3 regions of the Thermoanaerobacterium xylanolyticum LX-11 genome follow, and region 3 is predicted to be linked to each of the others. Evidence: riboswitches for the same ligand, from Rfam matches in the RefSeq annotation. Region 3 holds a riboswitch; each other region holds the start of a gene.

Region 1 (11,274 bases), 1.3 Mb from region 3:
ATGTATTTATGTATCTTTCGCATCTTTTATCCCTTGATGATAAGACCATCGAAGCATTCAATATATCCATTGTTATCTTATCATTTGGATTGACTATAACAGCATCTAAACCGTATGATATCGCCATCGCAAGAAATGCAGTATTTATAAGTTGCCGCTCAGGCAATCCATAAGATACATTGCTAAGTCCTATGACCGTACTTACTCCAAGCTTAGACTTAACAAGTTTGATGGCTTTTAATGTTTCAATTGCTGCTGTCTGCTCAGATGACACTGTAAGAGCAATACAATCAATTATTATATCCTCCTTTGGTATTCCATACTCTAAAGCAGCTTTTACAATCTTCTCAGCGTTTCTAAGTCTTTCATCTGCATCTTTAGGAAGACCATCATCACTTATTGTAAGTCCTATAACACTTGTACCGTATTTTTTGACAATAGGCAACACTTCTTGTAAACTTTTCTCTTTTGCACTGACAGAATTTATAATAGGCTTACCTCTGACTATCCTAACTGCTTTTTCAATCGCCCTTACATTGCTACTGTCTATCTGCAATGGTACGTTGACGATGTTCTGTACCTGTGAAACGATTCTAGGCATCAATTCCTCTTCGTTTATACCAGGCACACCGATATTCACGTCAAGTACGCTTGCCCCAAGCTTTTCCTGCGATACAGCTTCGTCGTAGATCAGATTAAAATTTCCTTCTTTGATAGCTGCACTTAATTTCTTCTTTCCTGTAGGATTTATCCTTTCGCCGATTACACACACAGGATAATCGCTACCTATGAAAACAGTCTTTGTATTTGATGAAACTGCTGTGTATTCTTTCACGGCAGTTTTTTTCTCTGTGTCATGTATCTCAGCTTTCAAAAGCTTAATAAATTCTGGAGTTGTCCCACAACAACCACCAACAATAGATGCTCCACATTCTAAAAGCTTTTTTGTCTCGACGGCAAATTTCTCTTTCGTAATGTCGTAAAGAGTCAATCCATCCTCTAAATGAGGCATTCCTGCATTTGGCTGCGCCAAAATTGGTATCCTTGAAACTTCAGCCATCTTCTTCACTATGTCTGCCATCATGTCAGGTCCCGTAGAGCAATTGACACCTATGGCATCAAGGCCAAGCCCTTGAAGACTTACTACTGCTGTAACAGGGTCTGTCCCCATAAGCGTCCTTCCATCTTCTTGAAACGTCATGGTACAAATTACCTTTAAATTAGCATTTTCCTTTACAGCGAGAATAGCCGCCTTCGCTTCTAATATATCTGACATAGTCTCAATAAGCGCCAAATCGGCACCGGCTTTTTCCCCTTCTACAGCAACCTCTGCAAAAGCATTATAAGCCTCGTCAAATGTCAGCTTGCCAAAAGGCTCCATCAGTTCGCCAATAGGTCCCATAGAAAGAGCAACAGCTTTATCACCAGCAGCTTTTCTGGCTATCTGCACTGCACTTTTGACTATTTCAGGCAATTTATCCGAAAGATTGTAGGATCTTAATTTTATCCTATTAGCGCCAAATGTATTTGTCTCAATAACATCTGCCCCTGCATCTATATACGACTTGTGGATTTCGTACACAATATCTGGATGTAAAAGATTGTAATATTCTGGGCATTCTCCTGTTTTAAGTCCTTTTTTCTGAAGCATAGTGCCCATTGCTCCGTCAAAGACGATTATGCTATTCTTTAAATTCTTAAAAATATCCAATTGCAACATCTCCTTATGATGACTACAATACTTCTTCTATATCATTTTGTCTCATGTTCTTTACGCCATTTACAATGTCAACAACTATATCTGTCTTGCCAAGTGGCATAATATGAACACCACCTACTTTATCTTTTATCTTGTTTATAAATTCTATTGCAATTTTTATCCCTTCACCTTTTTCACCGTCTTTTAACCTGTCTATTATTTTTTCAGGTATCTCGATGCCAGGCACCTTTTCGTTCAAGTTTAAAGCCATCTTATAGCTTTTAAGGGGTAGTACCCCTACTAAAACTGGAATATCAAATTGCTTTACAGCATCAAGAAATCCGTATAAAATCTCCTCATCGTAAACAGGCTGAGTCTGTATGAAAGATGCTCCACTTTCTATTTTCGTCTTTAATTTTTCTATTGATTCAGGTCTTAAATCATTTGGATTTGCTGTTGTTCCTATGCAGAAATTTGTAGATGATTCTAATTTATTTCCACTGTAATCAAATCCATCATTTAGCGACTTTGCTATCTTCACAAGACCTACAGAATCTACGTCGTACACGCCTGTTGCCTGTGGCACATCACCTCGCTTTGGATCGTCTCCTGTAAGGGCAAGGATATTTCTAACTCCAAGAGCATATGCACCCAAAAGCTCTGCTTGAAGACCAATAAGATTTCTGTCCCTACATGTTAAGTGAAATATGGTTTCTATGTTTAGATGATTTTGCAAAAGATGCGCCAATGCAATAGGGCTCATTCTCATATTTGCCATAGGACAATCAGTTATATTTAAAGCATCTGCTATTCCATATAATTTTTTCGCTTCTTCAATAGAATTTGAAATATCAGCTCCTTTTGGCGTCGATATCTCCACAGTTATGACAAATTGCTTATTTTTAAGCTTTTGACACAAATTTTCAGAATTTTGCAAAACGGCCCCTCCTTAAAATAAAAAAACTCTTCGCCAAAAGAAGAGATATTTTTGCTCCCATCTTTCAGCGATATGCTGCTGGAATTGGCACCGTGATATCCGGTTGCCGAGCTTCATAGGGCCAGTCCCTCCGCTACTCTTGATAAGAGTTTACTATATTAATTTATTAAATTATATGATACCGTCCTCTGGTACAATTGTCAATGAAATATTTGTTGAAATGTTAAAATTACTTAGGCTTTTTGCTTAGATATTTTAATTTTTGATAAAATGCAAATCATATATATGAGGTGATTTTATGAGGTACAGAAAAATTGTAGAACCAGTAGTAGCAATAGCATCTGGCCCTGATGAGATACAAAACTTAAATACCGCTTTAAACTTATTACCTTTGCAAAATCTAATCGAAGCAGGCAATACCGTTGTAATAACGCCGAATTTCGTTAAAAGCAAGCCTCCTCAAAGCGGTACGATAGTAGGACCAGATACGTTGAGAGCCCTTATAAGATACGTAAAATCCAAAAATCCTGGCAGGATTGTTATTGCCGCTGGCTCTGGTGGAGATCCTACACCTAAAGTTTTATCTGACAATGGATTTGATAAAGTCATTTCAGAAGAAGGCATCGAATTTGTAGATTTAAATTATGGCCCTTACGTAGAATTGCTGCTGGACGACTGTCTTTTAAAATCCACAAAAGTAAATGAACTTTATGAAAAAATGGATGTACTAATTTCATTCACTCAAATGAAAATGCACGAAGAAGCTACAGTATCGCTTGGAATCAAAAACATAGCTTTAAGCTGGCCTCCCGCAGAAATACATGGATTTCCCAAAAAAAATTTAGGCATACACGATGACCTTCACAATTTCATAAGGGCCATGGTTGAAAAAATATCTATAGATCTTACAATATTAAGCGGTCAAGAAGCGATGATAGGCACAGGGCCATCAGAAGGAAAGCCTATCAATGCAAACATGATAATAGCAGGAACAGATCCTGTAGCAACAGATACAGTAGGTGCCAGAATGTTCGGACTTATGCCTCAAGGCGTCAACTACTTGTTTCAATGTGCTAAAAGAGGTGTAGGTACGGGTGAGCTTAAAAACGTCACTATTAAAGGCATACCATTACAACAAGCCGAACTGAATTTCTCTACGCTGGCATATGGCTATGGCATCGCCCTAGATTCAAGCGGAATAAAGCAAATGGTACCCGGTAAAGCTTAAAGGATAAGGGTTTACTCCCTTATCTTTATCTTTCAAAGATGCTTTTTAGGTATTCAATGCCTTCTTTTAAATCATCAATATCTTTATAGTTGTTTCTGTAGATTTCCATTATAATAGATCCAGTGTAATCCAATTTTTTTAACTCTCTATTAAGCTTTGCAAAATCAAATGTTCCTCTGCCTGGAAGGTACAGATTGCCCCAATCATCGTAATCGCATAAATGAACATTGATAAGTTTATCACCCATTGATTTTAAGTATTCAAATGGGTCTTCCTTGCTTTTCATCGCCTGCTTTATATCTAAGGTGAAATAAACATTTCTGCTTTTCACAGACTGTTTTATTGATGTAGCAAATTCCGGATACGAAAACCAGCACCAATAGACATTTTCCCAAGAAAATTTAATCCCATATTCTCCTGATGTATCAGCTATATAATCCACATATTTCGCAATCTTGTCAAAATCAATATTAGGCGTCGTGTCCTTTTTAACGGCAGGTCCGTGAAAAACGTAAATCTTTGCCTTAAGTATCTTTGCTGCTTTCAAGACTTTAATGAGCATCTTTGAGGCATCGTTCCTTTGCCTTTCAGTTGCTGAAAAAAGCTGCGGTTCAAATTGAGTTCCTATCGCATGTACTGAATTAACTTCAATGCCGTATCTATCTAAATCATCCCTCATAGCTTTGCAATAATCTTCATCATATTCGCTGTAAGATTCCAAAAAAACTTCCACATTTTTTATGCCTATTTCAGCTATTATCGGTATTGTCTTCTCAGTAAGAAATTCAGGATAAAAACAAGCCGTAGATATGCCTACTTCCATTTCATCACCATCCAAAAACAATTCTCACATATTATATTATACACAAAACCTTTCTGACAAAAAAAGATATGCCAATCGGCATATCTTTCATAACTATCTTTTTAGTCTTTTTTCCAATTCCTCTTTTTCTTTTTCATAACCAGGTTTGCCTAAAAGTGCAAACATGTTTTTCTTGTACGCTTCAACACCTGGTTGATCAAACGGATTGACGCCATTTAAATACCCGCTTATTCCACAAGCCATCTCAAAGAAGTATACAAGGTATCCAAAATTGTAAGCTGATATCTCAGGCACATTCACAATTAGGTTAGGCACTCCGCCGTCATTGTGAGCAAGCACTGTCCCTTCGAAAGCTTTCTTGTTTACGAAATCAACTGTCTTACCCGTCAAGAAATTAAGCCCGTCTACATTATCCTTGTCTTCATTTATCGTTATTTCTTTAAGTGGCTTTTCAACATTTATGACAGTCTCAAATATTATCCTGCTACCATCTTGAATAAATTGTCCCATTGAGTGTAAATCTGTTGAAAAATCCACTGATGCCGGATAAATACCTTTATGATCTTTTCCTTCACTTTCACCAAAAAGCTGTTTCCACCACTCTGAAAAATAGTGAAGTCTTGGCTCATAGTTGACTAAAATTTCAACAGATTTACCTTTTCTGTAAAGAGCATTTCTTACAATAGCATACTGCATACTTAAATTTTCTTTGATATACGGCTTTTTGAAGACTATAGATGCATCGTACGCACCTTTCATCATTTCATCGATATCTATACCTGAAGCCGCTATAGGAAGCAGACCTACAGCCGTTAAAACCGAGTATCTTCCACCTACATCATCAGGAATCACAAATGTCTCATATCCTTCTTCATCAGCCAGTTTTTTAAGGGCACCTTTCGCTCTATCCGTCGTAACATATATCCTTGACTTTGCTTCTTCTTTTCCGTATTTTTTCTCCAGGAAATCTCTGAAAACTCTAAAAGCTATAGCTGGTTCTGTAGTAGTGCCAGATTTCGATATTACATTTATAGAAACATCTTTTCCTTCTAATATTTCTAATAAATCTTGAAGATATGTAGAGCTTATGCTGTTTCCTGCAAAGTATATCTCTGGCGCTTTTCTAACAGATTGCGGTAAAACATTGTAAAATGAGTGTGTAAGCATCTCAATCGCTGCTCTTGCACCTAAATATGAACCACCAATACCGATAACCACAAGTACATCTGAATCTGATTTTATCTTCTCTGCAGCTTTTTTAATGCGAGCAAATTCTTCCTTGTCATAATCTTTAGGCAAATCAACCCATCCAAGGAAATCGCTTCCCTGGGCTGTCTTATTAAGCACCATATCTAATGATAGAAGCGCTTGCTTCTCAAGATATGATATTTCGTGCTCATTGACAAAATTTAGCGCATTTGAATAATCAAAGTTCAATACATTTGTCATATGTAAACCTCCAATCTTTTTTTACATCTCATATTTTATACCATATGATACATATTATCAAGCTTTAGCTGAGAAACATATCGTTTGCAATCATCTTGCCTGTATGTGTCTTGAAATTTTTCTCAATAATATTTGCCACATTTTCTTTATCCTCGTACAATTCGTCTTCTTCGATGTTGACTAAAAGATCTGATTCCCATATTATCTGAAAATCAATCCCATCATTTTTAGACGCCGTATGGTGTCCACCTATAATGTATGCAACTCTATCTATAATATCCTCATCTTCATTATTTTTTAGCATTATCTCTCTTGCAATCGGCGGTCCTTCTATTTCCTGATATTTGCCGGATGAACTACCGTACTTTTCCTCAGCCTTTTTGATACCAATATCGTGCAAAATTGCGCTTATGTATATAACCTTTTTCGTTTTTTCATCTGCAATATGCTCACCATAAGCAATTCTATCAGCATAATTAAGCACTTTCAATGCGTGATTTATTCTTTTTAAATCTGAACCATAGTATTCTTTAAGCTCAACAATGTATTTAAGCCTTGACATAATCTCATCTCCCCCCTTATCTTTTCTTTAATTATTATTTTTGCATAATGATAGTTTACCGTCAATAAACATTTCGTTAAATTTTGAAATTAATTTTATAGTGGTTATAATATAGATGGAGGTGTTTTAAATGGATGCAATAGAAGTATTAAAACAAAGAAGATCTGTTAGAACTTTTGAAGATAAACCGATACCAAAAAATATTTTAGAGGACATCATCGACTGCGGAAGATTAGCTCCATCAGGAAACAACGCTCAACCATGGCATTTTGTGGTTGTCACTGATAAAGAGACTCTAAAGTTTATATCAGAGAAGGCTACATACGGCAAATTTATAAAAGATGCGGCAGCATGCGTCGTAGTATATTGCGAGAAAGACAATAGACATCATCTGGAAGACGGATCGGCGGCAACAGAAAACATCATGTTAGCAGCAAAGGCACACGGCATTTCTTCATGCTGGGTCGCTGGATATGACCGCAGTTATGAAAATGACATTAATGAGCGTCTAAACGTTCCTTCTAATCTAAGGATGATTTCCATCATTCCATTAGGATACAGTCAAGACAATCCAGCCCCAAGAAACAAAAAATCATTGCAAGACGTAATCCATTGGGAGAAGTTTTGATATCTAACTTCTGTATAATTTTATTAAGCCTGGTAATAGCCCAGGCTTTAATTCTTTTAAAATTTTTTTATAAGTGATAAAATTAAATTATAGAATATTTTGTGAAAGAAGGGGTAATATTGGAAACTGCAGTTAAACGATTTTTAAGGTACGTAAAATATGAAACGACATCAGATGAAAACTCTTCGAAATGTCCCAGCACAGAAGGGCAGATGGCTTTTGCAAAAGTTTTATCTGACGAATTGAAATCCATAGGACTTGAAGACGTATCTGTTGATGAAAATGGCTATGTAATGGGCACCATATTATCAAACGTTGACGAAGAAGTACCCGTAGTAGGATTTATAGCCCACATGGATACAAGCCCTGATATGTCAGGAAAAAATGTAAATCCTCAGATTATAGAAAACTATGATGGAAATGATATAGTCCTAAACAGAGATCTTAATGTAGTCTTGTCGCCAAATGATTTCCCTGAATTAAAGCAGTACGTAGGAAAATCATTGATTACAACAGATGGAACGACTCTATTAGGTGCCGATGACAAAGCAGGCGTTGCAGCAATCATCACAGCTTGTGAATATCTTATTTCACACCCTGAAATAAAGCATGGCACGATAAAAATATGCTTTACACCAGATGAGGAAATTGGAAGAGGTGCTGATAAATTTGATGTAGAAAAATTTGGAGCAGACTTTGCGTATACCATCGATGGTGAAAGCATTGGACAGCTAGAGTACGAGAATTTTAATGCAGCTTCAGCCAAAATAACCATACACGGCAGAAACGTCCATCCAGGTATGGCAAAAGGCAAAATGAAAAATTCAGTGTTGATTGGAGTAGAACTTGCTTCCATGCTTCCACTTGAAGAAACACCTGAGAATACAGAGGGATATGAAGGCTTCTATCATCTGACCAATTTTGACGGAAATGTAGAAGAAACCCACATGCAATACATAATAAGGGATTTTGACAAAGAAAACTTTGAAAACCGAAAAAATTACTTGATAAATTTAATTAGCAACTTAAATGAAAAATACGGTGAAAACACTGTTGAAATAGACTTAAAAGACCAATATTACAACATGAGAGAAATAATAGAAAAGGATATGAGGATAATCGATATTGCAGTAAAAGCCATGGAACTAGCTGATGTCAAACCTAATGTTTCCCCAATAAGAGGAGGAACAGATGGTGCAAGGCTTTCATACATGGGCCTCCCTACTCCCAATATTTTCACCGGCGGTCACAATTTCCACGGCAGATACGAATACATACCTACTTTTGCTATCGAAAAGGCTGTGGAGGTAATATTGAATATTGTAAAACTTGTAGCAGAAGGATAATTTTAAAGGGCCAATAACTGGCCCTTTTACCTTAATTTCTCTTTCAAAAAAGTTACAGACTCATCTATGGCTCTTTTTTCCCAATCAAGCCTATTAAAAGTATGATCTGAACCGTCTATTGATACTCTATGACCTTTTTCTTTATAAACTGTCTTTAAAATCTCCTCAGATACAGTGTATGGAACAGCTTCATCTTTAGTACCATGAATTATAAGTACATCTTTGTCAAATCCTTTTGCAGATTGGAAAATATCGATATTAACTATATCGGATACAAATCCTTTCCCTAAGGCAAGACCTCCTATGTCCAAAAATCCATGTTGACTAAGCAAATTCCCTGCTTCGCTTTGAGATTGGAGTATAACTATATCTCTCATGTTAAAAGCAGGAGCCCATAACACTAATGATTTTACTATGTTTTTGTACTCATTTGCAATAATTGCAGCTATAGCACCACCCATGCTAAGTCCTAATATACCTATATTATCAATATCTGTAGCTGGGTAGTTTTTGATAAATTCTACTATATTTCTTGCATCTTCTAATTCACCGCTGAATGTCATGTCTACAAAATCTCCGTCGCTTTCTCCAGAACCATAAAAATCAAATCTGACGCTACCAATGCCTACCTTTTCCAGCTCCCTCGACAATTTTACAAATATGAAATGTGACTCCACTTTGTTACCAGTAAAGCCGTGAAATATAGCTATCATTGGTACTTTTCCGCTTGCACTATTAGGAATGTGCATCATACCTCTCAATGTCTTAGATCCATACGTCAGTTCAACTGGTTTTTGCATAACATCACCTCTCTCGTATAATATGATTTGTAATCAACTAAAAAGATCGATCTTTAAAAAGATTACAAAATTTAATTGAACCTTGATAATTGAATATTGTTTTTTAATTTCGTTATTATTAGCTCTCTCAAGTGCCACTTGATACTTATGCATACATCGCATAACTACTATCTATGTTTGGAATGATGGATTGTCAAGCCCGAACGCAGTGAGTTTATTTTAGGCTTGACTATACATCGGCCAAACATATAATCTTCTATACGATGTATGCTGGATCGCTGCATTTTGCATTTGTAGTACACGAATTCCCTCTTTCTTCTTCAGGTTGTCTCTGTTAAACTATTTTTAGAATTTGGTTTCAGGGTCGCTCTGAAAACCTCCTGAAGACCCTACTTTAGGGTACTTCTCGTCTAAGACTGCACCCCTGGGATTACTCGTTTAGTTCTGACTCGCTTGCTGTCCATATCATACTCTTCCGTATGTTTCAGCATCCATACGGTGTATCCTATGAGTATTGATATAGTTCTGATATCGCGAGGCTGTTTCTCGGTAATCTGTCAGGGATTAACCTGGTACTGGTTCTCAATTTTTTTAATGAAAGGAGGAATTTACGTGCCCAGTACTTTATTCGTCGGTATAGACGTAAGCAGTCAATCTAATTCTGTTTTCTTTATTGATCAAGATGGCAATAACCTCATTAAGAAACCTTTTTCGGTTTCTAATGATATCCCAGGTGCTTTGTATCATCTCTGAGGTGATTTCTCATGCTAACGCTATTAATGCTTCCTGTGTCAAAATTGGTATGGAAGCCACTTCTCATTATGCATGGCACCTCCATCTTCACCTGGTTTCTTCTCCTGACCTGGCACCTTTTAACCCTAAATTCTTTGTTATGAATCCAGGTGTCGTCAAGGGTTTTAAAAAGGCTTATACCTATTTGCCTAAAACTGACGATTTTGATGCCAGAATCATTGCTGATTGTGTCAGATTCGGTAGGGTAAACCCTACTCCTATGCCTGACTTTAGGTATGCTGCGCTACAGCGCCTTACTCGTTTTAGATACCATCTGGTACAAACTATATCCAGTGAAAAGAGCAGAGCTTTGAACCTCCTTTATCTCAAGTTCTCTTCATATAAGGAAGACTGTCCTTTTAGCGACGTCTTTGGCTCAGCATCTACTTCTGTTTTTGATTCTTTTACTCCTGATGAGATCGCTGTTATGCCTGTGGAGGAACTTGTAGATTTTGTCTTGAGTCATGGCAACAATAGATTGAAAAATCCCGAAGAAATTGCTAAGACACTTAAGTCTGCTGCTAATAGGGCATATCGTCTTAATCCTGACATGTGCGATACTGTTAGCATGACTTTGACCATGACTCTTGAAAATATCAGATTTCTTGAGTCACAACTTAAAAAAACTTGACAAAGAAATCTCTAAACAGCTTAATGGCTTTCACCAAACTCTGACTACTATTCCAGGTTTCGGTAATGTACTAGCCGCAGGCCTTGTGGCTGAGATTGGCGATGTTAAGCGGTTTAAAAATGAATGCGCTGTAGCTAAATTTGCAGGCCTCGTGTGGAATAAATATCAATCTGGCAACTTTAGTGCTGAAGATACCTCTTTAGCTAAGTGCGGTAACCAGTATTTAAGGTACTATCTTGTAGAAGCAGCTAATTGCGTAAGGATACACGCAAAAGAATATGCTGATTTCTACTGCAAGAAGTACAATGAGGTTACAAAACACCAGCATAAAAGAGCCCTCGTCTTAACGGCACGTAAGCTTGTAAGACTGGTCTTTGCT
Region 2 (11,274 bases), 1.2 Mb from region 3:
ATAAGTCTTATCTTGTGACACTTGTCCAACCAGAAGGTGATAAAGAAGGCAATATATGGGTTATAAGTGATGTCAAGCCGAAATTTACGAAGATACCTGAAGCAGATCCTACAAAAGGAGAAACATTCATATATGGCATCGTACAAGCTATCAATTACGATACGAGAGTCGTTACGATAGAGCGGGAATACCAAGATACAAGTGATATAAATAATGTAGCAGGTCCAGATATTAAGGTATTGCCAAATGCCATAATACACCGCCAGTCAAAGATCGGCTACGACAGTCAAGGTGGTTACCAGTATTCAGAGACAGACATGGATTTTACAGATATAAAAGTAGGTGATGAGCTTGGCATGATTTTGACGAAAAATAAAGAAGCGCGGGCTGTGATTGATTCTGACAAAAACACAATCACATCCTACAGTAGCCAGGAGGCAAACATAATCGTGTTGTCGCCTATGAGAAACAACAGCGTTACAAGCCCTATAAAAGTGGTAGGAAAGGCCAGGGTTTTTGAAGCTGTTGTTAATATAAGGCTGTTGGATTCAAATGGCAATATATTGACGCAGACATCTGTGCAGGCAAGTGCTGGTGCACCATCGTGGGGAGATTTTCAAGCAGACATACAGTACAATCCATTATCAACACCACAAGATGGCACACTGCAGGTATTTTCATTAAGCCCAAAAGATGGCTCTGTGCAAGATCTTGTGTCAATACCATTGTACCTAAAGTAAAAAAGATTAGCTCTGACTTACGTCAGAGTTATTTTTTATGGTTGCTTTCAAATAAAAAGCTCTATGTATGCTCATGGCTATGACTTCTGCCATCTCAAATACAAATCCAAGCCTTGTATTATGTACAGGTATTATGTCAAAGGCGTCAATCACGCCTATTATAGATATGTCGCCGACGGCAGGCAATACTTTTCCTACTCCTTTGCCTGGATATATCGGCGATTTTTTTATGGATATTTTACCTATGTTGTCTTTATCTCCAAGGCAAGCATCAACAGCAATGATGTTGCTGTATGGATGCTTTTTCTTAATGTGTGCGATGTTTTCTTCAAGGTTCATTGCATGTATCGGATTTTTTAATGTTCCATATACGCTTATGCCGCTGGTCATTTTTGATATCATGTCTCCTACAATAGGCCCTAACGAATCTCCGATGCATTTATCGGTTCCTATGCAAAGTATCACAGAATCAAAGTTTATCTGCTCTGCTAAATACGCTGACATGAGATTGATGGCGTTTTTGTCGTCATATCTAACCCGCAATTCATCCATAAAATCTTCCTCCAAAATTTGTATTAAATGCTGTTAAGGATGAAATAATAAAAGTATTCGAAGGGAGTGTTTTTGGTGAAAAAATCAATCTGTAGCATTGGGTTCGTCATCGCTATTACGGTTGTCAGTATTATATTTATGCTTGATATTTTTATAAAAGAACAGCCACCTCCAAACGAAGTCTTAAAACCGGTAAATAAAAGTACATACTATTCATCTACGGGTAAAATCAATCAAAATGAGTTGCAGGTTCCTGTTTTCAATACCACTCCAAATTTGAAAGAAGATGAAGATAAATCAGCAGTAGATAATGAAAAAAGCGAGAAGAAAAATTCTGATAGAAAGAACAGTGAGGAAAATGACACAAGAAAATTTGATGAGAAATCGCTGGAGAAATTGATTCAAGAGAGGAACAGAAATTTTACAAATATAAACGGCAACAACAATTCAAAAGAAAGCAGTGAAAATTTAAACTTGAATAGAATAGTTGTAACGCCTGAAAAAATATTAAGCGTTCAAAGAGAGATGGATTTTACAACAAAATCTAAGGCTATAAGCATATTGATGAAATTAGGTCCCTCAGGCATAGGAGAGATCATGAAAATGTCTCAAGATGGTGTGACACAAAAAGAAAGTTATGAGATGATGGATATACTTAAAAAGCACCTGTCAGAAAGTGATATAGATTTTTTAAAGAGTGTGGTAGAAAAGTATTTTGACGAGAAAAATACATCAAAGTAAAAGATGCGCATAAAGCGCATCTTTTACTTTGTAAACAAATTCTTATCTTGATAGTAAATGTCTTTTCCATTTACCATTATTGAAATGTATCTTGCATTATTGTATATGTCTATATTGCCACCGTCATAATTTGTTCCGTAATTAGATATATATCTTATGCTATCATTTAAGGTTGTATAGAAAGGTGTGTCGCCATTGTATATTATCCATACGTTTTTACCTGTATCTTCTTTGAATTTTTGCAGTGTATCCTCAAACAGTTGAGATTCTCTTGTATCTTTAAATCCATCGGAGCCCCATACAGGTTTTGGCAAAACTACAAATAGATTATCTCCTTTTACGTTGTTTAATGTGTTTAGAAACCAACTCCACTGGTCTTTATTGGATGATAGCAAACCTCCATTAGTATCATCCAACATGATAAATGTCGAATTTCTAAAGTCATATACTCCGTAAGAATTACCTGCTTTTATATACGGAATCGTAAGTGATTTTAAGACTTTGTCATTTACATCCCCTGTGAAAACTACTAAAGGATAGCCTTTATTGGCTATGCTGGCAGCTTTTAAAGAAATTTGAAGCTTCAAAAGCGTATTGTAATCTGTGTCCCCAAATACCATGAATTTAAACGAATCGTTAGTGTTGCTGACGCTTACTTCTCTATTTTTGCTGTCAATAGATTCAAAGTCCAATGGCTTTGGAAGTTGTGATACGTCAAAATCTGATCCTTGTCCCACTTTTACCATTAAATTGCCCACTTTTCCATTTATATTTGCCGACAAAGCACCAGATAGATCGATATTTGATGCTTTGAAGACTCCATTTGAAATAGTGCCCACATTGTTGTAAACCGTCCAGCTTATGTCTCGGTCTTCTATAGGTGCTCTATAGCCGTTTATGTCTTTCCCTATCACAGATATTGATGCAGTCCCGCCTTTATCGACATTGACCGAATAAGGTGTAAATCTTATGTCTGCTATAGCATCTAAAGCCTTTATTTTCAATGTACCAGTCACATTGCCTACTCTTGCTATTATTACGCCGTCACCTGCACTTTGAGGCATAAATTCATTTCCATCAAATCTTCCTGCTATGCCGCTTATAGAAAATGATACAGAGTTTTGATCGATTTTTACTGGTTGATAATTTGCATCATATCCCTTTACGATGATTGCTCTGTGGGTGCCTACAAAGACATTTGGGCTATCTGCTTCAACTTTTATGGCGTATAGATTTCCTGTTGGTGCTGTGTTGAATACTCCAACGCCGTTGGCTACATTTCTTTCGAAGCCAGGAACTTCATTTTGGACCTTTGCTTGACTATCTCCTAAAGGTCTTATGGCCATTTGAGTTGAGCCGCCACCGTCTAAGTTCATAGCATCATAAGCGCCTAAGCTTAACATAAGCTGCGCTAATTCACTTTCTGTCATCCCTCTCGTGTTGGCGTTGTCAACTGTTGCTATTATTACATGCTTCTTATCTTCAGTATAGCCTATAGCTGTCCTTGCGTATATGCCATCTACATTGTCGGTAAATTGCGACGGTATTGAACCGTTTTGTACCAAAATGGTTCCTCCGCTTACAGCCATCTTAAAGTTGTCAAATGGAGGGTCTGTAGAGATATTTTTGATGATTTTATCTCCTTGTTTTAGATTTAATAAAATCTTTGCTACGTCGCCTGTTGCATCTATAGAATAACCTCCATCGGGAATCGCTGCGGGACCTTGGCTTTGCCTTACCTCTAAGACACTGCCGTTTTTGTCAACCAATACTTCAACAAGGTCTTTATAGCTATCGATTAGACCCGGTGTCTCATCATTCCAGTCTTTCGTAAATATGACGCAAGATGTACCACTGCCTATGGAACCTACGTTGTTTAAAGCACTTACGGGAACTTGATTGCCATCTGGAAGTGTTATGCTAAGAGAAGTGCTTTTCCAATATCCTATTGATGGCACGTTGTTTTTGTCAATGGCAAATGTGGCGTAATTCCCTTGATAGTATGGGACAGTTAAAAGATTTCCGTCTTTAACTGATGCTCCTACGATAAACCCTTGCTTAGTGTCAAAAAAATCGCCATTTACTGCGGCTATAGCACCGTTGCCATTTGCCATGTCTTCTACATCCATTCTGTCTTTAAAACCAGATGGATTAAAAATGGTGGATATTGATGTGTTACTGTCGCTTAAGTCCACATCCAAAACATTGATATTGATAAAACCATCTGTCGTAAAATATGTAATATTCTTTTCTGTAACACCTTTGCTTAATATTTGCTGGCTTTCATTTGAAGTTATTACAGTGTAAGCATCTGCAGCAATACCATTCATAAAAATCGATGAAAAAATAATTATTAAAGATATACACATGCTTATAGCTTTTCGGTACTTCAAGAAAATCCCTCCTATGTATTTAGCAATTGTTCTTTAAAACTTATCTTCGGCAATTTAGCGCTGTTGATAAATTTTCCATAGCATATAACCATATTGTACCTTTTGTATATTACAGCCGTGTTACAATTTCATAAAATAAAAATAAAAACTGATATTATTATTGCCTAAATTGCGTATAATGATTATAAAAGATAAATGGAGTATAAGCGAAAGATATCGAAAAAATACCAAATTAACTTATGGAAACCGGCTAAAATGAGGAATAATAAATCTTGTGAAATTGATAGATTTCAACTATAATCAAATATGTCGCAAGACACCGGGGTGTAGCGCAGTTGGTAGCGCACGTGCTTTGGGAGCATGGGGTCGGGGGTTCGAGTCCCTCCACCCCGACCATGATTGGTCGTATAGCTCAGCTGGGAGAGCACCTGCCTTACAAGCAGGGGGTCATAGGTTCGAGCCCTATTGCGACCACCATTTCTATTTGTGAAGATTTTTCTCACATTAAAATAAAATAATCATGGAGGGATACCCAAGTGGCTAAAGGGGGCAGACTGTAAATCTGTTGGCTGGTGCCTTCGATGGTTCGAATCCATCTCCCTCCACCATGGATACAAGGCTAAGTGGCCTTTTTTTATTTTGCCTTTCAATATTTCCTCATCGTAACGATTTTCAAAGACATCGATAAAATATTTTCCAAATCCTATTGACATAAAAAATAATTGATGTATAATAATACTTGTGAAGGGAAAATAGTTATTAATAGAAATAAAATATTAATAGTTTATCCGATGTGATGATTAATTAGAAATAGATGAGAGGTGGGTACATATGTCATTGGTAGGTAAGAAAGCTCCTGAATTTAAGTTAGACAGCACAAAAGGTCAAATATCCTTAAGCGATTATAAAGGTAAATGGGTAGTACTTTTCTTTTATCCACTTGACTTTTCGTCAGTATGTTCAACAGAAATACCTGAGTTTAACAGGATGAAACCTGAATTTGACAAGCTCAATGCTGAGTTATTAGGTATTAACACAGATAGCGTTTACTCGCACAAGGCATGGATAGATAGTCTTGGTGGTGTTGATTTTCCGCTTTTATCTGATTACAACAAAGAAGTCACAAAGCAGTATGGAATACTTATTGAAGATGCTGGTATAGCATTGAGAGCTGCATTCATCATTAATCCTGAGGGAAATGTTGATTACGAAGTTGTACATGAGCCAGTAATCGGCAGAAATGTCGATGAAATATTGAGAGTGCTTAATGCACTTCAAACAGGTCATGCTTGCCCTGTAGGTTGGAAACCAGGGGACAAAGTATTAGATTAAAGAAGGAGGAGATTTTGAAATGAGAGAAATGACGACAAAAAATCTAAGCGATGCATACGCAGGTGAAAGCCAGGCTCACATGAGGTATCAAATTTTTGCTGATGTTGCTGAAAAGGAGGGTAAGCCAAACATAGCAAAGCTTTTTAGAGCTATATCTTACGCCGAATTAGTTCATGCTACAAATCACTACAAGACATTAGGCGAAGTGAAAGACACAGTAGCAAATCTTGACAAGGCAATAGCAGGTGAGACGTTTGAAGTAGAAGAAATGTATCCAGCATATAAAGCTGTAGCAGATCTGCAGGAGGAGAAATCTGCAGATAAAAGCTTCAACTATGCTCTTGAAGCTGAGAAGTTACATGCTAAGATGTATACAGATGCAAAAGCAGCGGCACTTAAAAATGAAGACATAGCTATATCTAAAGTGTATATTTGCCCAGTTTGCGGGTATACGGCAATTGATACAGCTCCAGAAAAATGTCCAGTATGTGGAGCACCAAGAGATAAGTTTGTTGTATTCTAAAAGGCATAAAACCCCTTCATTATCATATATTAACTTTAAAGTGCTTGATTGTCATCAAGCACTTTTTAATTTTTAATTGACTTATTTTTTGTACTGTGATATTATATTTTAAGTTAAATAAGTGAAACTCTTATCAAGAGAGGTGGAGGGAAGAGCCCTATGAAGCCCGGCAACCTGTCTTAAGACAAGGTGCTAATTCTCGCAGAAGTTTGCTTCTGAAAGATGAGGGTGGATGTGCCTCTTCTTTTGGAGAGGTTTTATTTTGTTTTAGGTCTTTTATGTGATTTAAAAAGGAGGATACAGATGAAAAAGTATTTTACTTCAGAATCAGTTACTGAAGGACATCCAGATAAAATTTGCGATCAGATATCTGATGCTATTGTAGATGAGATCCTAAAAAATGATCCTTATGCAAGGGTAGCTTGTGAGACTGCTGTCACGACAGGTATGGTATTGGTAATGGGCGAAATATCCACAAAGTGCTACGTTGACATACCCAAAATTGCAAGAAAGGTTATAGAAGAGATAGGGTATACGCGGGCAAAATACGGTTTTGATGCTGACACATGCTCTGTGCTTACATCAATAGATGAACAGTCTCCAGATATAGCATTGGGAGTTGATAAGGCTCTGGAAGTTAAAAAAGGCATCTCCCACGATGAGCTGGAAGAACAAGGTGCTGGAGACCAAGGTATGATGTTTGGATACGCATGTACAGAGACGCCTGAACTTATGCCTCTTCCAATATCATTAGCCCATAGACTTGCTCGCAGATTAGCAGAGGTAAGGAAAAATGGCACTTTAGATTATCTAAGACCTGATGGCAAGACACAGGTGACGATTGAGTACGTTGATGACGTACCAAAAAGAGTTGATTCAATCGTCGTATCTACACAACACTCGCCAGACGTTGATCATGATAAGATTGAAAATGATGTAAAAGAGTATGTAATAAAACCTATCGTTCCACCAGAGCTTATTGATGAAGATACGAAGATATATGTAAATCCGACAGGAAGATTCGTAGTTGGTGGACCGCAAGGGGACAGTGGCCTTACAGGAAGGAAGATAATAGTCGACACTTATGGTGGATATGCAAGACATGGCGGTGGTGCTTTTTCTGGCAAAGACCCGTCGAAAGTTGACAGATCTGCTGCGTACGCTGCACGGTATGTAGCGAAAAACATTGTAGCTGCTGGACTTGCTGAAAAGTGTGAAGTTCAATTGGCATATGCTATAGGCGTAGCTACACCATTAGAAGTCAATGTAGATACTTTTGGCACTGGAAAGATATCTGATGAAGAGATATCTGAAATAGTCAAAAAGGTATTTGATTTAAGACCTGCTGCTATCATAAGAGATCTTGATTTAAGAAGGCCTATTTATAGACAAGTTGCAGCGTATGGACATTTTGGCCGAACAGATCTTGACCTTACATGGGAGAGAACTGACAGAGCTGAAATATTGAAAAAACTTGCTTTTAATAAATAATAATTTTAAAGCCCGGAGGAAACTCCGGGCTTTGCGGCGTTTATGTATATTTATAGCCGCAGTTTTTATAAAAATTGTACGCTCCGCTACTTTTATTATAGCATAAATTAGATGGCTATTCCATTGCTTTCTCTATTTTTTCCAAAAACTTTTGCATTTGTTTTAATCACGTTTTCTAATGCTGAAACAAGCATCTGATTGTATTTTGCATCGCACTCTCTCAAATCCTGTATCGCTTCAATAGCACTTTTGGCTTTTCTATACTGTCTATCGTTTGTCATTGCGTCGAAAGAATCACACACTGCTACAATCTGTGCACCAAATGGAATGATTTTTAAACCATAAGGATAACCTGTCCCATCAAGCCTTTCATGATGATATAGCACAGTAGACGTCAAGTATGAAAGTGGGGTCAAGGCTTCAAGTATATCGGCGCCGTATATGGGATGCAATTTCATGACGTCGTATTCTAATTCTGTAAGTTTGTCTGGTTTTGCAAGAATATTAATTGGAATCATCACTTTGCCTATATCATGCAGTAATGCACCCTTATATATTGCTATTTTTTCCTTCATGTTAAGTCGCATCATGTTCGCTACATTGTATGACAATTTTGCGACTCTGATGCTGTGCTTGTACGTTTCGTAATGGTAGTTTCTTAGCGAAATCAAAAGATGCGACATCAGTTTTTCTTCATCATAATTCATCTCATTTTTCCCCTTTTTTCGACAATTAATATTATATTATAATTCTTTGGAGTAGTCAATAATTTCATGCATTGTAATAAAATTCAAAAAAAAAAAAAAAAAAAAAAAAAAAAAAAAAAAAAAAAAAATTCAGAAAAATTATTTAAAATTTTATCCATATATTGACTTTAAAGTTGTTATAATATATAATATGTACAAACATTAGTTCGTAAAGGAGTAATGGAGATGAAGAATTTTGATATACCTGATGTGTACATTGCCATATTGCCTTGTTATCTTGATGATTACGGTGATGGAACAGAATTAATAGACTTAAATGGCGATGTATTGCGTATAAAATCCAGTGTCAAAAGTTGTCTAAAGAGGACTTTGAAAAAGTATGCTGTAGATTTAAGTGCCATGAAAGAAAAGTACGCCAAAAGCCTTGGCATAAAAAATAATTTTCCAATTCCTTTAGCTGGCAACTTTACGCTTGTACAGTTAAAATCGAGGATTCCAAAAGTAGCAAAGGATGTATCTTACGGATATGTGTGCTATGAGAAAATAAATGAGATTGAGGAGCATTCTACGTATTGCATTGTAAATGTTGGCAACATCAAGATAAAAGTATATCAAAAGAAATCGACAATTGAAAAACATTTGAGAAATGCTGCAATGATAAAGACTTTTTTTGCAAATTTAAGTCCATTAAATTTTGAAAGCGACAGATCCATGTACAACCTTCCAGCAACTAAAGCAGATATAGCCCTTTTGTACGAAGAAATTGTAAATATAAAGTATAAAATCGAGAAAATATGATATGTGCTTCAAATGTATATGAAAATAATATACAATTAAAGATAGAAAATAAAAAAGTAGGGATAGATATGGTTGAAATAATAGGTACAGTTGAGGAGATAATTTTTAAAAATGAACAAAATGGGTATGCTGTATTAGAACTTAATTCGAAAAATGACACTATCACCGTTGTAGGATATATGCCTTTTGTTGGAATAGGTGAGACGCTTAAAGTTGAAGGTGAATGGATGACGCATCCTGACTATGGGGAACAGGTGAAAGTTTCGAAGTATGAGACGATAGCGCCGTCAACGTTGTATGGGATGGAGAGGTTTTTATCATCTGGACTCATTAGAGGTATAGGTCCTGTCATGGCGAAAAAGATTGTCTCAAAATTCGGCGTCGATTCTCTAAACATTATAGAATCTCATCCAGAAAAATTATTGGATATACCTGGAATAGGCGAAGAAAGAGTAAAGATGATATCAGAATCTTATGAGCAGCAGAAGACATTGAGGGACGTGATGGTTTTTTTACAAGGTTATGGCATTTCTACCACAAATGCAATTAAAATATATAGGCAATACGGCGATGATTCTATAGAACTCATAAAGCAGAATCCGTACAGACTATCGGATGAAATTTTTGGGATTGGCTTTAGGACGGCTGATAAGATAGCTCGAGCAATGGGTGTTGACTTGCATTCCAGCTATAGGATTTCATCTGGCACAAAGTACGTTTTGATACAATATGCATCAAATGGCCATACGTATGTGCCACTTGAACTTTTGCTTAAAGAAGCAGCAAAACTTCTTGAAGTATCAGAAGAAGAAGTTTATGATTCGTTGGTTCTTCTGGCACAAAGCGAAAAAGTGAAGTTTGAGACATTTGAAGATGGCTCTCACGGCGTGTATTATATACCGTATTTTGTAGCTGAAAACAACACCGCAGATAAGATTTTAAACATGACGCTGACAGATGTAAAGCCTGAGGATATTGATATTGAAAGTGAAATATCGAAGATAGAATCAGATATGGGAATTCATCTTGCAGACAATCAGCGTGTTGCAGTTTTAGAATCTGTCAAGAACTCAATTCTCGTCATAACAGGTGGACCTGGGACGGGAAAGACCACCATAATAAATTTCATTATAAAGCTTTTTAAAAAATTTAAAAAATCGGTAGCATTAACTGCACCTACAGGAAGAGCTGCAAAGAGGATGACTGAAGCTACAGGTTTTGAAGCTAAGACGATACATCGCCTTTTAGAGTATTCATACACTGAAGAAGAAGGACGAGGGTTTGGAAAGGATGATAAAAACCCATTGACAGAAGATGTCATAATAGTAGACGAGGCTTCGATGATAGACATATTGCTTATGAATGCTCTTCTTAAAGCTATTCCGTTAAGCTCAAGATTGATACTTGTTGGAGATGTGGATCAGCTTCCGTCTGTTGGAGCTGGCAATGTGCTTAGAGACATCATAGATAGCGGCTTGGTAAAAGTTATAAGGCTTAATAAGATATACAGGCAAGGGAAGGAAAGTTTGATAGTAGTAAATGCCCACAAGATAAACAATGGAGAGTACCCTGTGTTAAATGATAAAGAAAATGACTTTTTCTTTATAAATGCTTCATCACAAGACGAAATTTTAAATATTATATTGGATTTATGTAAAAGGCGGTTGCCTGAAGCGTATGGATTTAACCCTTTTACAGATATTCAAGTTTTAAGCCCCACGAGAAAAGGCTTGATAGGTGTAATAAACATGAACAATGAACTGCAAAGGTGCTTAAATCCTTCGAAAAAGGGATTGGATGAGAGGCAGATGAAAGATTTTACTTTCAGAGTAGGAGACAAGGTGATGCAGATGAAAAACAACTACAAGATGAAGTGGACAAAAGGAGACGAAAAAGGTGAAGGCGTCTTTAATGGTGATATGGGTATCATAGAGTCTATCGATAATGATTCACAGGAGCTTACTGTTTTATTTGATGATGATAAGCGGGTTGTTTAC
Region 3 (11,274 bases):
AATGGCAGTAAAAACTCTATCATGTCTTCCAACTTATTTAAAAATTGTTTTGCTTCTTCCCATTTCATAACATAATCCATTACTTTTTTATCATTTCCGGTAAGTGGTCTAAGTTCATCTATATAGTACGGATTTGGCAAAAACCTCACATCGAATACAAGATCGGCATCAAGGGGTATACCGTATTTAAATCCAAATGACATTACATTTACGATTATACCTTTGAATTTTCTTCCTTCGATGAAAATATTGTACAATTCCTGTTTAAGCTGAGCTGCAGTTAAATTCGTCGTGTCAATGATGCTGTTTGCCATTTTTCTTATTTCCGCAAGTTTTTGCCTCTCATCTTTTATTCCATCTATTATGGAGCCTCCATCTGTAAGAGGATGTCGTCTCCTTGTTTCCTTAAATCTCTTTATCAATGCTTCATCTGAAGCCTCCAAAAAGATTATTTCATAGTCATACTTATTTTTCTTTAGATAGTCTATAGCAGAAAAAATATCTTTAAATAGTTGTCCACCACGTAAATCCATGCCAAGAGCAACTTTATCAATATCTTTAGAGCCATAAAAGAGATCAGCCAACTTCGGTATCAATGCTGGAGGAAAGTTGTCAATGCAAAAGAATCCGATATCCTCCATCGATTTTAATGCTTGGCTTTTCCCTGCACCTGAAAGACCGGTAATTATCACAAATCTCATTTGTATCACTCCTTAGCATTTATTATATCATTTGTTGTAAGTCCCGCTTCTTTCGCAATTTCGATTCCTCTTGCAAAATCGCCAACTCTCGACGGTGTGTGTGCATCGCTGTCAATTACGAATTTTGCACCAACAGATTTTGCTATTTTCACGTATTCTACAGTCATATATCCGTGGCTTGAGTTTATCTCAAGAGCCGTTCCTTTAGCTTTTGCCGCTAAAGCAAGTCTCTTTGTATCTATATCGACTTTTGCTCCAGGATGTGTAATTATATTTATATTGTATTTATTTATGGCTTTTATCATTGCATCTGTATTCTGCTCTCTTACAACAGTTTTTAAAGAACTAAAGTATTTGCTGGCTGCATTTTCCCCAAATAGATGAATAAAGTTATAAAAATCAAATGGCGCAACACCCGTATGATAACCCATAAGCAGTATATCTATATATTTTAAAAGCTCATCATCCACATCGATATCGCCATTTAAGCTTATAAGATTTGCTTCTACTCCCATTAAAACCTTTATATCAGGAAATTTCTCATTCATTCTGTCTATTTCATCTCTGATTTTCCTGTAATTGCGACTCCTTACGCCAAAAAATATATGCCTCGGTCCATGATCAGTAATAGCGATTTCTTTAAGTCCTTTTTTAATTGCAGCTTTTACATTATCTTCAATTGTACCTTTTCCATGGCTAAATACAGTATGTGTGTGATAATCAGCAAAAATTTCCATCCTTAAATTACCTTTCACCAATTATTTTAACTTCCGTCTCCAGATCTACGCCAAATTTGTCTTTGACTGTTTTTTTAATGTATGCAATTAGATTTAAAACGTCATCTGCAGTCGCATTACCTTTATTTATGATAAACCCACAATGTTTTTCAGACACTTGCGCACCACCGATTGTATATCCACTAAGTCCAGCATCTTGAATCAATTTTCCTGCATAAAATCCTTCTGGCCTTTTAAACACGCTTCCAGCACTTGGGTATTCCAGCGGTTGCTTCATTTTTCTCAATCCATTTAATTCGTCCATTTTTGCTTTTATGTCCTTATAATTTCCTTTTTTTAAGTGAATCCACGCTCTTATTGCAATCAAATTATCTAACTGTATTAAACTGCTTCTATACCCAAATCTCATGTTACCATTTTTTACTTCATAAATAGAACCATCTTCATCAATAACTTCTACTTTTTCAACTACGTCTTTTATTTCAGGACCATACGCCCCGGCATTCATTGTGATAGCACCACCTAATGTGCCTGGTATACCGCTGGCAAATTCAAACCCTGTGAGTTCATTGTCAAGAGCTGTATTTGCAATCGACGAAAGCAATGCACCAGCCTCCGATACAATCATCTCACCATCTACAGAAATTTTCCTAATAGCAGTAAGTTTTATCACCACACCCCTTATTCCTTTATCTGAGACTATGATATTTGTTCCGTTACCAAGTATAAAATAAGGTATATTTTCGGCTTTTATTAAGCCCATAACTTTTATCAGTTCATCCACGCTTTGAGGTATAACCAGTACGTCCGCCGGACCACCAATCCTAAAAGATGTATGTCTTGACATAGGTTCATTTATATATATATCTTCATCTGAAACCACTTTCTTTAACATTTCTGCAATCTTTTCCAATATATCAACTCCCTACATGTATTTACAGGAAATTTTCGTTCAGTAATATTTTATCAACTATTCTCATGTTTAATTCCTTTTTGTTTTCCTCTTAGAGTATAGCACTTTTTTAAAGCATAAAAAAGACAAAAAAATAGAAGGCTTTTTAAAACCTTCCTCAAACATTGTAACATACTTTAAATCTTTTACTAATGCAGCCCTCAGAGTCATAAACACTAACAACAGCCGTACACTTTTTGATCTTAATCTCGCAATTGCAATCCCTGCAAAAATATAGGTTATTGCCTATTTTACCCACATTAGTGCTTTTGCAATTTGGGCATTCCATATAACTCACCTCACTAATTAGCTGATCTGAACCTCCTCAGCCTTAAGGCGTTTGACACAACTGATACTGAACTAAATGCCATTGCACCCCCTGCAATAGCTGGATTTAAAAGACCTGCTGCAGCAAATGGAATTCCTATTGTATTGTAGATAAAAGCCCAAAACAGATTCTGATAAATATTTCTCATGGTAGCTCTGCTTAATTTTATCGCTGTCACTAAACTCATTAAACTACCACTTATAAGCGTAATGTCTGACGTCTCAATTGCTACGTCCGTTCCAGTCCCTATAGCAATACCTAAATCTGATTGTGCTAACGCTGGAGCATCATTTATGCCATCTCCAACCATTGCAACTATTTTACCCTGTTTTTGTAACTTTATAACTTCCTCCGCTTTTTTTTCTGGTAAAACTTCTGCTAATACGTGATCAATACCAACTTGTTTTGCAATGGCCTCAGCAGTTCTTTCATTGTCACCGGTTATCATGTATACATCTATGTTTAAAGCTTTTAATTCTTGTATAGCCTTTGCTGAATCTTCCTTAGGTACATCGGCAACCGCTATTACACCTAAAGCCTTACCTTCAGATGATAGAATCATAACAGTTTTGCCTTCATTCTCAAGCTTTTCTAAAGAAAAACTTATGTCAGATGTATCTACGTTCTCTCTATCCATCAACCTTCTATTCCCAATATAATATTCTTTTTCGTTAATTATAGCACAAATACCGTAGCCTGGTATAGTCTCAAATTTGCTCGGATCTGGCAATTTTTCGCAGTTTTCCTTTGATTTATTCACAATTGCTTTGCCAAGCGGATGCTCAGAATTTTTTTCAGCTATTCCAGCAATATACAGCAAATCGTCTTCCTTCAATTGACTAAATGAAATGACATCGGTGACTACAGGTTCTCCTTTTGTAATAGTACCGGTTTTGTCTAATACAATAGCATTAATCTTTTTTGCTTTTTGCAAATATTCGCCACCTTTTATAAGTATGCCATTTTCTGCACCTTTACCTGTACCTACCATGACAGATGTAGGCGTTGCAAGACCTAATGCGCAAGGACATGCAATTACAAGTACAGATACTGCACTTATTACACCTTCGTTAAGATTTCCTAATACAAGGTACCATATCAAAAATGTAACAATTGCTATTCCAATGACTACAGGTACGAAAACTCCTGATACCTTATCAGCGATCTCTTGGATAGGTGCTTTTGAGCCTTGTGCATCCTCAACCATTTTTATTATCTGTGATAGTACCATATCTTTCCCGACCTTCGTCGCTTTAAACTTAAAAGTACCTGTCTTATTTATTGTCGCACCTATTACTTCGTCATTGACATTTTTATCAACAGGAATGGATTCTCCAGTTATCATGGATTCATCTATAGTAGAACTTCCATCTACAATTATACCATCTACAGGTATTTTTTCACCTGGCCTTACTACAACTATATCTCCTACCTTTACTTCTTCAATAGGTATGTCTATTTCTTCTCCATTTCTTATGACCCTTGCAGTTTTCGCCTGAAGCCCCATAAGTTTTTTTATTGCTTCAGATGTTTTGCCTTTTGCTATAGCTTCAAGCATTTTTCCTAATGTAATAAGAGTAATTACAACGGCCGACGCTTCAAAATACAAATAATTGTGTACTTCTGACATAGGCTTAGTAAAAACATTGTACAAACTATAAAAATATGCAGCAGATGTACCGAGAGCAACTAATGTATCCATGTTGGCTGACATGTTTTTTAAATTATGCCAAGCACCTTTGTAGTATCTATATCCAATAATAAATTGAACTGGTGTGGCTAAAAGTATTTGAAACCACGGCGCTTCTAAAATTCCTGTAGGTAATTTAAAAACTTTTAATACCATAGCAAGAAGAAGCGGAAAAGTCAAAATCGAAGATACAATCACCAAAGCTTTTGTTTTTTTTATCTCGGCTTCTCTCTCATTTTTTTCATAGTCTAATGCATTATCTTTTTTTTCTTTCGCATCATAGCCGATGTCTCTTATGGCTTTTGCCATCTGTTCTACACTTATAGCATCTGAATTATATTCCACAGATGCCTCCTCTGTGGCAAAATTAACGCTTGCTTTATATACACCAGGCAATTTATTCAAAGTCTTTTCTATTTTAGTAGCACATGAAGCACATGACATGCCAATCAATACAAGATCTGCTTTATCCCTTACTACACCATATCCTAAATCTTCAATTTTTTTCGTCATATCATCTATGTCAACTTTTTCTGGATCGTACACAACTGTGGCTTTCTCAACCGCTAAGTTAACATTAGCTTCATCAATTCCTTCTAAATTTTTAAGACCCTTTTCTATGCGAGCGGCACAAGACGCACAAGTCATGCCGGTAATTTTTAAAGTAGCTTTTTCAGGCATATAAATCATCTCCTCAAATTATATTGCTAATGCCTCACCAATAGCTTTTAAAATCATTTCTTTAGGTGGCACACCGGAATTACGTCCATTCACTTTATAAACTCTGCATCCATAAAGAGGTTCATCATTTCTTCTCTCTTTTTCTATGTCTTCTCCATTGATATGAATTGACGGTGAACCTAAAAATTTATATCTATATGCATCTTCTTCAGACTCTATCTTTACTATTTCTATATCATCTTTAATATTTTTTTCTAATAAAACCTCTTTTAACAATTTTAAAGCTGGCTCTGAATTAGGACATCCTTCGAAGTATAAAAAACGAATTTGCATTAAAAACACTCTCCTATTTAACCGTTTTATACCCCTTAAGGGTATTGTAATTTTATTATATAATTCCGATATGTTTATGTCAATATTATTTTGACGTCTTTTCATAAGCTTATGTATAACTACATCCTTTATGCAAATAATAATTCTTGATTAAAATCAATTGGAGGTGTTCTTTATGAATGCAGAAAGCGTAGTAAAATGCGGTGTTAACACATGCGCATATTGGAAAGATATGAGATGCCATGCACAATCAATCGAAGTGAATCCAAAGACCCCGACAGCAAAAACCAGCGCAGAAACTGAATGTACAACATTCAGGTCAAGATAAAGATATTTTAAAAGAGCTGAATAGTTATTTATTTCAGCTCTTTTTTACGAACTAAATATATTTTATGGAAAGCCTTATGGAGTCTTCAGGCGGTAAAAGGCGGAGAAAGTGCTTTGGTCTTCATAAGATCTTTATAATTGCATTGTATAATAAAATCACAATAAAAAAACTAGGGGGAATTTTAAATGAGAAAGAAAGTTATAGCTATATTCGCAGGCACGCTAATAATAGGTGCTATAGCATTTACGCAAATACCTGCATTAAGAGCAAAGGCCGATACAATTAATAACGGCTATGGGTTTAACATGATGGGTTCAAATTTCAACTATAGTGCCATGTACAACTACATGAAAGGACTTACAGCGAAAGATGTGCAAAATATGATGGGTGGAAATATAGATGAAAAAGATGCGCAAAATATGTTAAATGCATGCACAAATGCGCTAAAGAACGAAATCAACGAACAGCAAAAGTAATTTAGGAGCCTTTGGCTCCTTTTTTTACGTAGTTTAATTCGTATCTGAAATCATATCTGAAACAACGTGAGAATTCCCAAAGAACATACAAGTAAATATATTATCGCAAGTACGATTTTTTCCCAATTTTTTAATTTATATTTTTCAGGTAATGCCTTCCATCCAAGCGCTATCAAAAATCCGAGGACAATTGGCAAAAGCAATGAATTCATTATTTCAACTGAAATTGTCAATGTTACAAGGGGTACTCCTGATAAGACGATAATGGCGGAAACAATAATACCTGCAGCATATAATCCATAAAATATCGGAGCTTCTTTCCATGATGAATTAAGGCTTCGCTTAAAATCCATAACTTCACCTAACGACCATGAAGTTGCCAATGAAACAACAACAGCTGCTATCAAAGAAGCACCGATAATACCTGCTGAAAATAAGATTTTGCCACCAACCTGACCTACAAATGGTATAAGTGAATCAGCAATCTGCTGAATATTCGTAAGTGAAACATTTGGATTTATCCGTCCAATAGTGGCAGCCGTTAATACAAGTACAACCGCCATGATTATCTGAGTTACAACTGAACCGACAGCAGTATCAATGCGGCTAAACCTTATCGATTTTTCTGTTAATTTTTTGTCTATCACAGCGCCTTGTTGGTAAAATATCATCCAAGGCATTATTACGGCTCCAACATTGGCTGCTATAAGAAGCCTATAAGATTCATCGTAGAAAGGCTTCTGTCCGATAATCCCATTTATTATTGACGAAGTATCGGGATGTGCTAGTATAACCGCTGGTATAAAGCTTAGTTCAAATAATCCGATAAATATAGCTATGCGTTCAACAATAGTATAACGTCCAAAGCCTGTTATTAATATTAAGGAGATTGATGCAAGTGATATGCTTATCCACTTTGGTATGCCAAACAATAAGCCAACACTGGCAATACCAGAAAATTCTGTGACTAAAGCACCTATAGCAGAAACCACAAGTGTTAAAACTGAAAACCATGCCCAACCTGCACCAAACTTTTCCTTGATCAATTCGCCATGCCCTTTACCAGTCGTTATTCCAATACGTGTTGTAAGCTCCTGCACAAAATATAAAATTGGAATAAGCAAAAATTGCAGCCACAACAAGCTATAACCCCATCTAGCACCCGACTGTGCCGATGTTATAATAGATCCTGCATCAGTATCTGCTAACATAACAGTAAGCCCTGGGCCTATTGTTGCAAGTAGTAATAGAATAGTAGATTTATTCTTTTTTGATCCTTCAAATTCATGAGATAGTGTATGTTCGTTTTCGTTCAAAGGCATTTAAGCACCCCTTCTGCATAAATTTTTCTTAACCTCAGTAAACCATAAGAAAAGCAAATTCAATTTTTACAATTCTTTGATTCTGAAATTCATTCTCAATTAGATTATACAATATATTTCACCGTACTGCAATATCAAAAGCTCTCTTCTATTCTGAAGAGAGCTCTATAATATTTATTCTGCTGCTTTTTTAAGTGCTTGATCAAGGTCATACAATATGTCGTCGATGTCTTCTATGCCTATTGAAAGTCTTATTTGGTCAGGGGTTACACCTGCTAATGATAATTCTTCTTCGCTTAATTGCGAATGTGTCGTGCTTGCTGGATGAATTACCAAAGACTTTGCGTCACCAACATTGGCCAGCAATGAGAATAATTCAAGGCTGTTTATGAATTTGATTCCAGCATTTATTCCACCTTTTATTCCAAATGTCAATATCGCTCCTGCACCCTTCGGCAGGTATTTCTTTGCAAGCTCATGGTATTTGTTTTCTTTAAGTCCAGGATAGTTTACCCACGTCACATTGGGATTGCTTGCTAAGAATTCTGCTACTTTTTGTGCATTTTCCACATGTCTTTGGACTCTTAATGACAAAGTCTCTAATCCTTGTAAAAATAAAAATGCATTGAATGGACTTAAAGATGCACCAGTATCTCTTAAAAGCTGTACTCTCAGTTTTGTGATATATGCGGCAGGTCCAAATGATTCAACATATTTGATTCCATGATAGCTGGGATCTGGCTCTACAAATTCAGGGAATCTTCCGCTTCCTGCCCAATCAAATTTTCCTGAATCTACTATTACTCCGCCTATTGATGTTCCGTGGCCTCCTATAAATTTTGTCGCTGAATGTACTACTATATCTGCCCCGTATTCAAACGGACGGAAGAGATATGGCGTTGCAAATGTGTTGTCTACAATTAGCGGTATTTTATTCTCATGGGCTATTTTTGCTATAACCTCAAAATCAGGTATATTTATCCCGGGATTTCCTATCGTCTCTATATACAATGCCTTTGTTTTGTCTGTTATTGCTTTTCTGAAATTTTCTGGATCATCTGGATCTACAAATGTCGTTTTAATGCCAAGTTTAGGCAACGTTAAAGCGAAAAGATTGTATGTTCCTCCGTATAATGTGCTGGCAGATACTATTTCATCACCTGCACTTGCTATATTTAAAATCGAGTATGTTATAGCAGCAGAGCCAGAAGCTGTCGCAACAGCACCAACACCACCTTCTAAGGCTGCTATTCTCTTTTCAAATACATCATTGGTGGGATTCATAATTCTTGTATAAATATTACCTGGTTCTTTAAGGCTAAATAAAGAAGCGGCATGTTCAGTATCTTTAAATATATATGACGATGTTTGATAAATTGGCACTGCCACTGCACCTGTAGTTGGATCTGGTTCTTGCCCCGCATGCACCTGCAATGTGTCAAATTTTAATTTTCTTTCTTCACTCATCTAAATCTCTCCTCTATATAATTTTAATTTAAATAAACAAATTAAATTGATTCTTATAATGCACCTCTTTTCATTTTGGTATATTAAAAGCCCTCTTCGATGTAGAAGAGGGCTAAGTTTGCGCCGCTCCTCTCATCTCTCAGGTTTCCCTGCAGGATTTGGCACCAGACGCATTATATATGCCGGTTGCCGGGTTTCATCGGGCCAGTCCCTCCACCACTCTTGATAAGAGGTTTCATATTCAATTTGTATTTTAAACTATATTAACACTTTAAATCATTAATGTCAATAGGTTTTCTTGGAATTTTATTTTAAAACCTTCTTTAATTCGTCATATTCATACGTATTTATCACATCTTTCGCTTCAAGCCAACCTTTACGTGCAATGCCGATGCCATATTTCATATCATCAAGTCCTTCTATCCTATGTGCATCTGGGCAAATTGCAAATTTTACACCTTTTTCTTTTGCATATTTTATATATCTCCAATCCAAATCAAGCCTGTATGGACTTGCATTTATTTCAATTATTTTCCCGTATTCAGCAACACTATCTATAATTTTATACACGTCAATGTCATAACCGTCTCTTGCAAGGAGAAGTCTCCCTGTTAGATGTCCAATGATTTTTGTGTATTTATTTTTTATAGCTTTTATTATTCTCTCTGTCATGTCGTCTTTAGTCATTTTAAAGTTAGAATGAACAGATGCGATGACAAAGTCAAGTCTTCTCAATATATCTTCGTCATAATCAAGTGAACCATCTTTTAATATATCAGATTCTATGCCTTTTAATATTTTTATATCACTATACTTGTTATTCAATTCATCAATTTCATCCAATTGCCTTAAAACATCTTCTTCTTTAAGTCCATTTGCATAAAATGCAGATTTACTGTGATCTGTAATACCAATAATTTTATAACCGCAATCTCGTGCAGCATTCACCATTTCAGAAATTGTATTTGCACCATCGCTGTATATCGTATGTACATGAAAAACCCCTTTGATGTCTTTTTCATCTATTAATATGGGAAGTAATCCTTTTTCTGCTGCTTCAATTTCACCCATATTCTCTCGAAGTTCCGGTGGAATATATTGAAGAGCTAAACTTTTAAATATGTCGTCTTCATCATAGCATTTAACAAGCAAATCATCTTTAAATAGTCCATATTCATTCATTTTTATTCCCATTTGCTTTGCCCTATGCCTCATAGCTGTATTGTGCTCTTTGCTACCGGTAAAATGGTGCAATGCATATGGAAATTCCTCATCTTTAACAACCCTTAAGTCTACATTTATGCCAGATTTCAATATTACGCTAGTCTTGGTTTCTCCCTTGGCAACAATATCCCTTATACCTTCATATTTTGTAAATACGTCCATTAGCTTCTCAGGATTGTCACACGTAGCAAGAATATCTATGTCTTTCACCGTTTCTTTTCTTCGCCTTAAACTTCCCGCAATCTCGCATCTTATTGTCAATCCACTATCAACAAGATATTGTTTTAATGATGTGGCCTCTAAATATGCATCCATAAATAGATGCTTACCACTAAACTGTTTTATAAATTGTATACCTTCAAGGATTTTTTTCTGTGTTTTTTCACCAAATCCAGGTAATTCAACAAGTCTATTTTCAATACAGGCATATTCCAATTCACCAACCGTCTTTATATCCAATTTGTCATACAATGTTTTTATCTTTTTAGGTCCAAGACCTGGTATTTTCAACATCTCAATTAAGCCTTCAGGTATCGATGCTTTAAGATTTTCATAGTATTCAAGTCTGCCTGTAGTAATAAGCTCTGTAAGCTTTTTATTAAGCGCATCACCTATACCCTTCACATCTTTTAATCTATCTTCTTTTATTAATTTCTCAATATCGTCGTCAAGAACTTCTATTGTACGGGCAGCATTATAATACGCTCTCGACTTAAAAGGATTTTCACCTTTTAATTCTAATAAAAGCCCTATTTCATTAAGTATATCGGTAACAGTTTTCTTATCCATACTCATCACATCTCTTTAATTTAATCTAAATAATTGCCGATATATTCTTAATATATTATATCATTTTTACTGTAAAACAAAAATAATAAAGTATGGTTCATGTGTAAACCATACTTTGATTTATAGTTTATTTACTTTTCTATTCTAAATATAGTTATAAAAATTACAGCTAATATTGAGCATCCAGCGCCAAAATAAAATGGAGCGGAAGGTGCAACTTTATCCCACAGATACCCAGCAATAAAA

The links. A riboswitch is a leader RNA that binds a small molecule or an ion and turns the genes downstream of it on or off. The one in region 3 is predicted to bind S-adenosylmethionine.
Region 1: it holds a riboswitch for S-adenosylmethionine, as region 3 does, so the genes downstream of both, THEXY_RS09365 (methylenetetrahydrofolate reductase) here and THEXY_RS03150 (homocysteine synthase) in region 3, are expected to answer to the same signal.
Region 2: it holds a riboswitch for S-adenosylmethionine, as region 3 does, so the genes downstream of both, metK (methionine adenosyltransferase) here and THEXY_RS03150 (homocysteine synthase) in region 3, are expected to answer to the same signal.

Annotation. Positions count from the first base shown of each region.
Region 1 is NC_015555.1:1,912,969-1,924,242, forward strand. Features, by position in the region: gene THEXY_RS09360 (homocysteine S-methyltransferase family protein) at 1-1,720, opposite strand, end outside; gene THEXY_RS09365 (methylenetetrahydrofolate reductase) at 1,734-2,636, opposite strand; SAM riboswitch class I at 2,691-2,785, opposite strand; gene THEXY_RS09370 (DUF362 domain-containing protein) at 2,935-3,864, shown strand; gene THEXY_RS09375 (sugar phosphate isomerase/epimerase family protein) at 3,890-4,687, opposite strand; gene THEXY_RS09380 (glucose-6-phosphate isomerase) at 4,781-6,136, opposite strand; gene THEXY_RS09385 (HD domain-containing protein) at 6,201-6,698, opposite strand; gene THEXY_RS09390 (nitroreductase family protein) at 6,829-7,326, shown strand; gene pepT (peptidase T) at 7,446-8,672, shown strand; gene THEXY_RS09400 (alpha/beta hydrolase) at 8,699-9,472, opposite strand; partial or broken gene THEXY_RS13040 (IS110 family RNA-guided transposase) at 10,085-11,274, shown strand, end outside.
Region 2 is NC_015555.1:1,967,817-1,979,090, reverse strand. Features, by position in the region: gene THEXY_RS09695 (Gmad2 immunoglobulin-like domain-containing protein) at 1-740, shown strand, start outside; gene yyaC (spore protease YyaC) at 747-1,292, opposite strand; gene THEXY_RS09685 (hypothetical protein) at 1,368-2,033, shown strand; gene THEXY_RS09680 (phosphodiester glycosidase family protein) at 2,057-4,426, opposite strand; tRNA gene THEXY_RS09675 (tRNA-Pro) at 4,747-4,822, shown strand; tRNA gene THEXY_RS09670 (tRNA-Val) at 4,828-4,903, shown strand; tRNA gene THEXY_RS09665 (tRNA-Tyr) at 4,949-5,034, shown strand; gene THEXY_RS09660 (peroxiredoxin) at 5,258-5,758, shown strand; gene THEXY_RS09655 (rubrerythrin family protein) at 5,778-6,281, shown strand; SAM riboswitch class I at 6,409-6,510, shown strand; gene metK (methionine adenosyltransferase) at 6,585-7,772, shown strand; gene THEXY_RS09645 (HD-GYP domain-containing protein) at 7,880-8,479, opposite strand; gene THEXY_RS09640 (hypothetical protein) at 8,705-9,277, shown strand; gene recD2 (SF1B family DNA helicase RecD2) at 9,346-11,274, shown strand, end outside.
Region 3 is NC_015555.1:632,610-643,883, reverse strand. Features, by position in the region: gene rapZ (RNase adapter RapZ) at 1-701, opposite strand, end outside; gene THEXY_RS03180 (PHP domain-containing protein) at 707-1,438, opposite strand; gene murB (UDP-N-acetylmuramate dehydrogenase) at 1,446-2,351, opposite strand; gene THEXY_RS13080 (hypothetical protein) at 2,509-2,679, opposite strand; gene THEXY_RS03170 (heavy metal translocating P-type ATPase) at 2,693-5,089, opposite strand; gene THEXY_RS03165 (DF family (seleno)protein) at 5,108-5,422, opposite strand; gene THEXY_RS12310 (DUF1540 domain-containing protein) at 5,598-5,750, shown strand; gene THEXY_RS03160 (hypothetical protein) at 5,936-6,226, shown strand; gene THEXY_RS03155 (Nramp family divalent metal transporter) at 6,277-7,548, opposite strand; gene THEXY_RS03150 (homocysteine synthase) at 7,723-9,015, opposite strand; SAM riboswitch class I at 9,145-9,247, opposite strand; gene polX (DNA polymerase/3'-5' exonuclease PolX) at 9,322-11,028, opposite strand; gene THEXY_RS03140 (MFS transporter) at 11,160-11,274, opposite strand, start outside.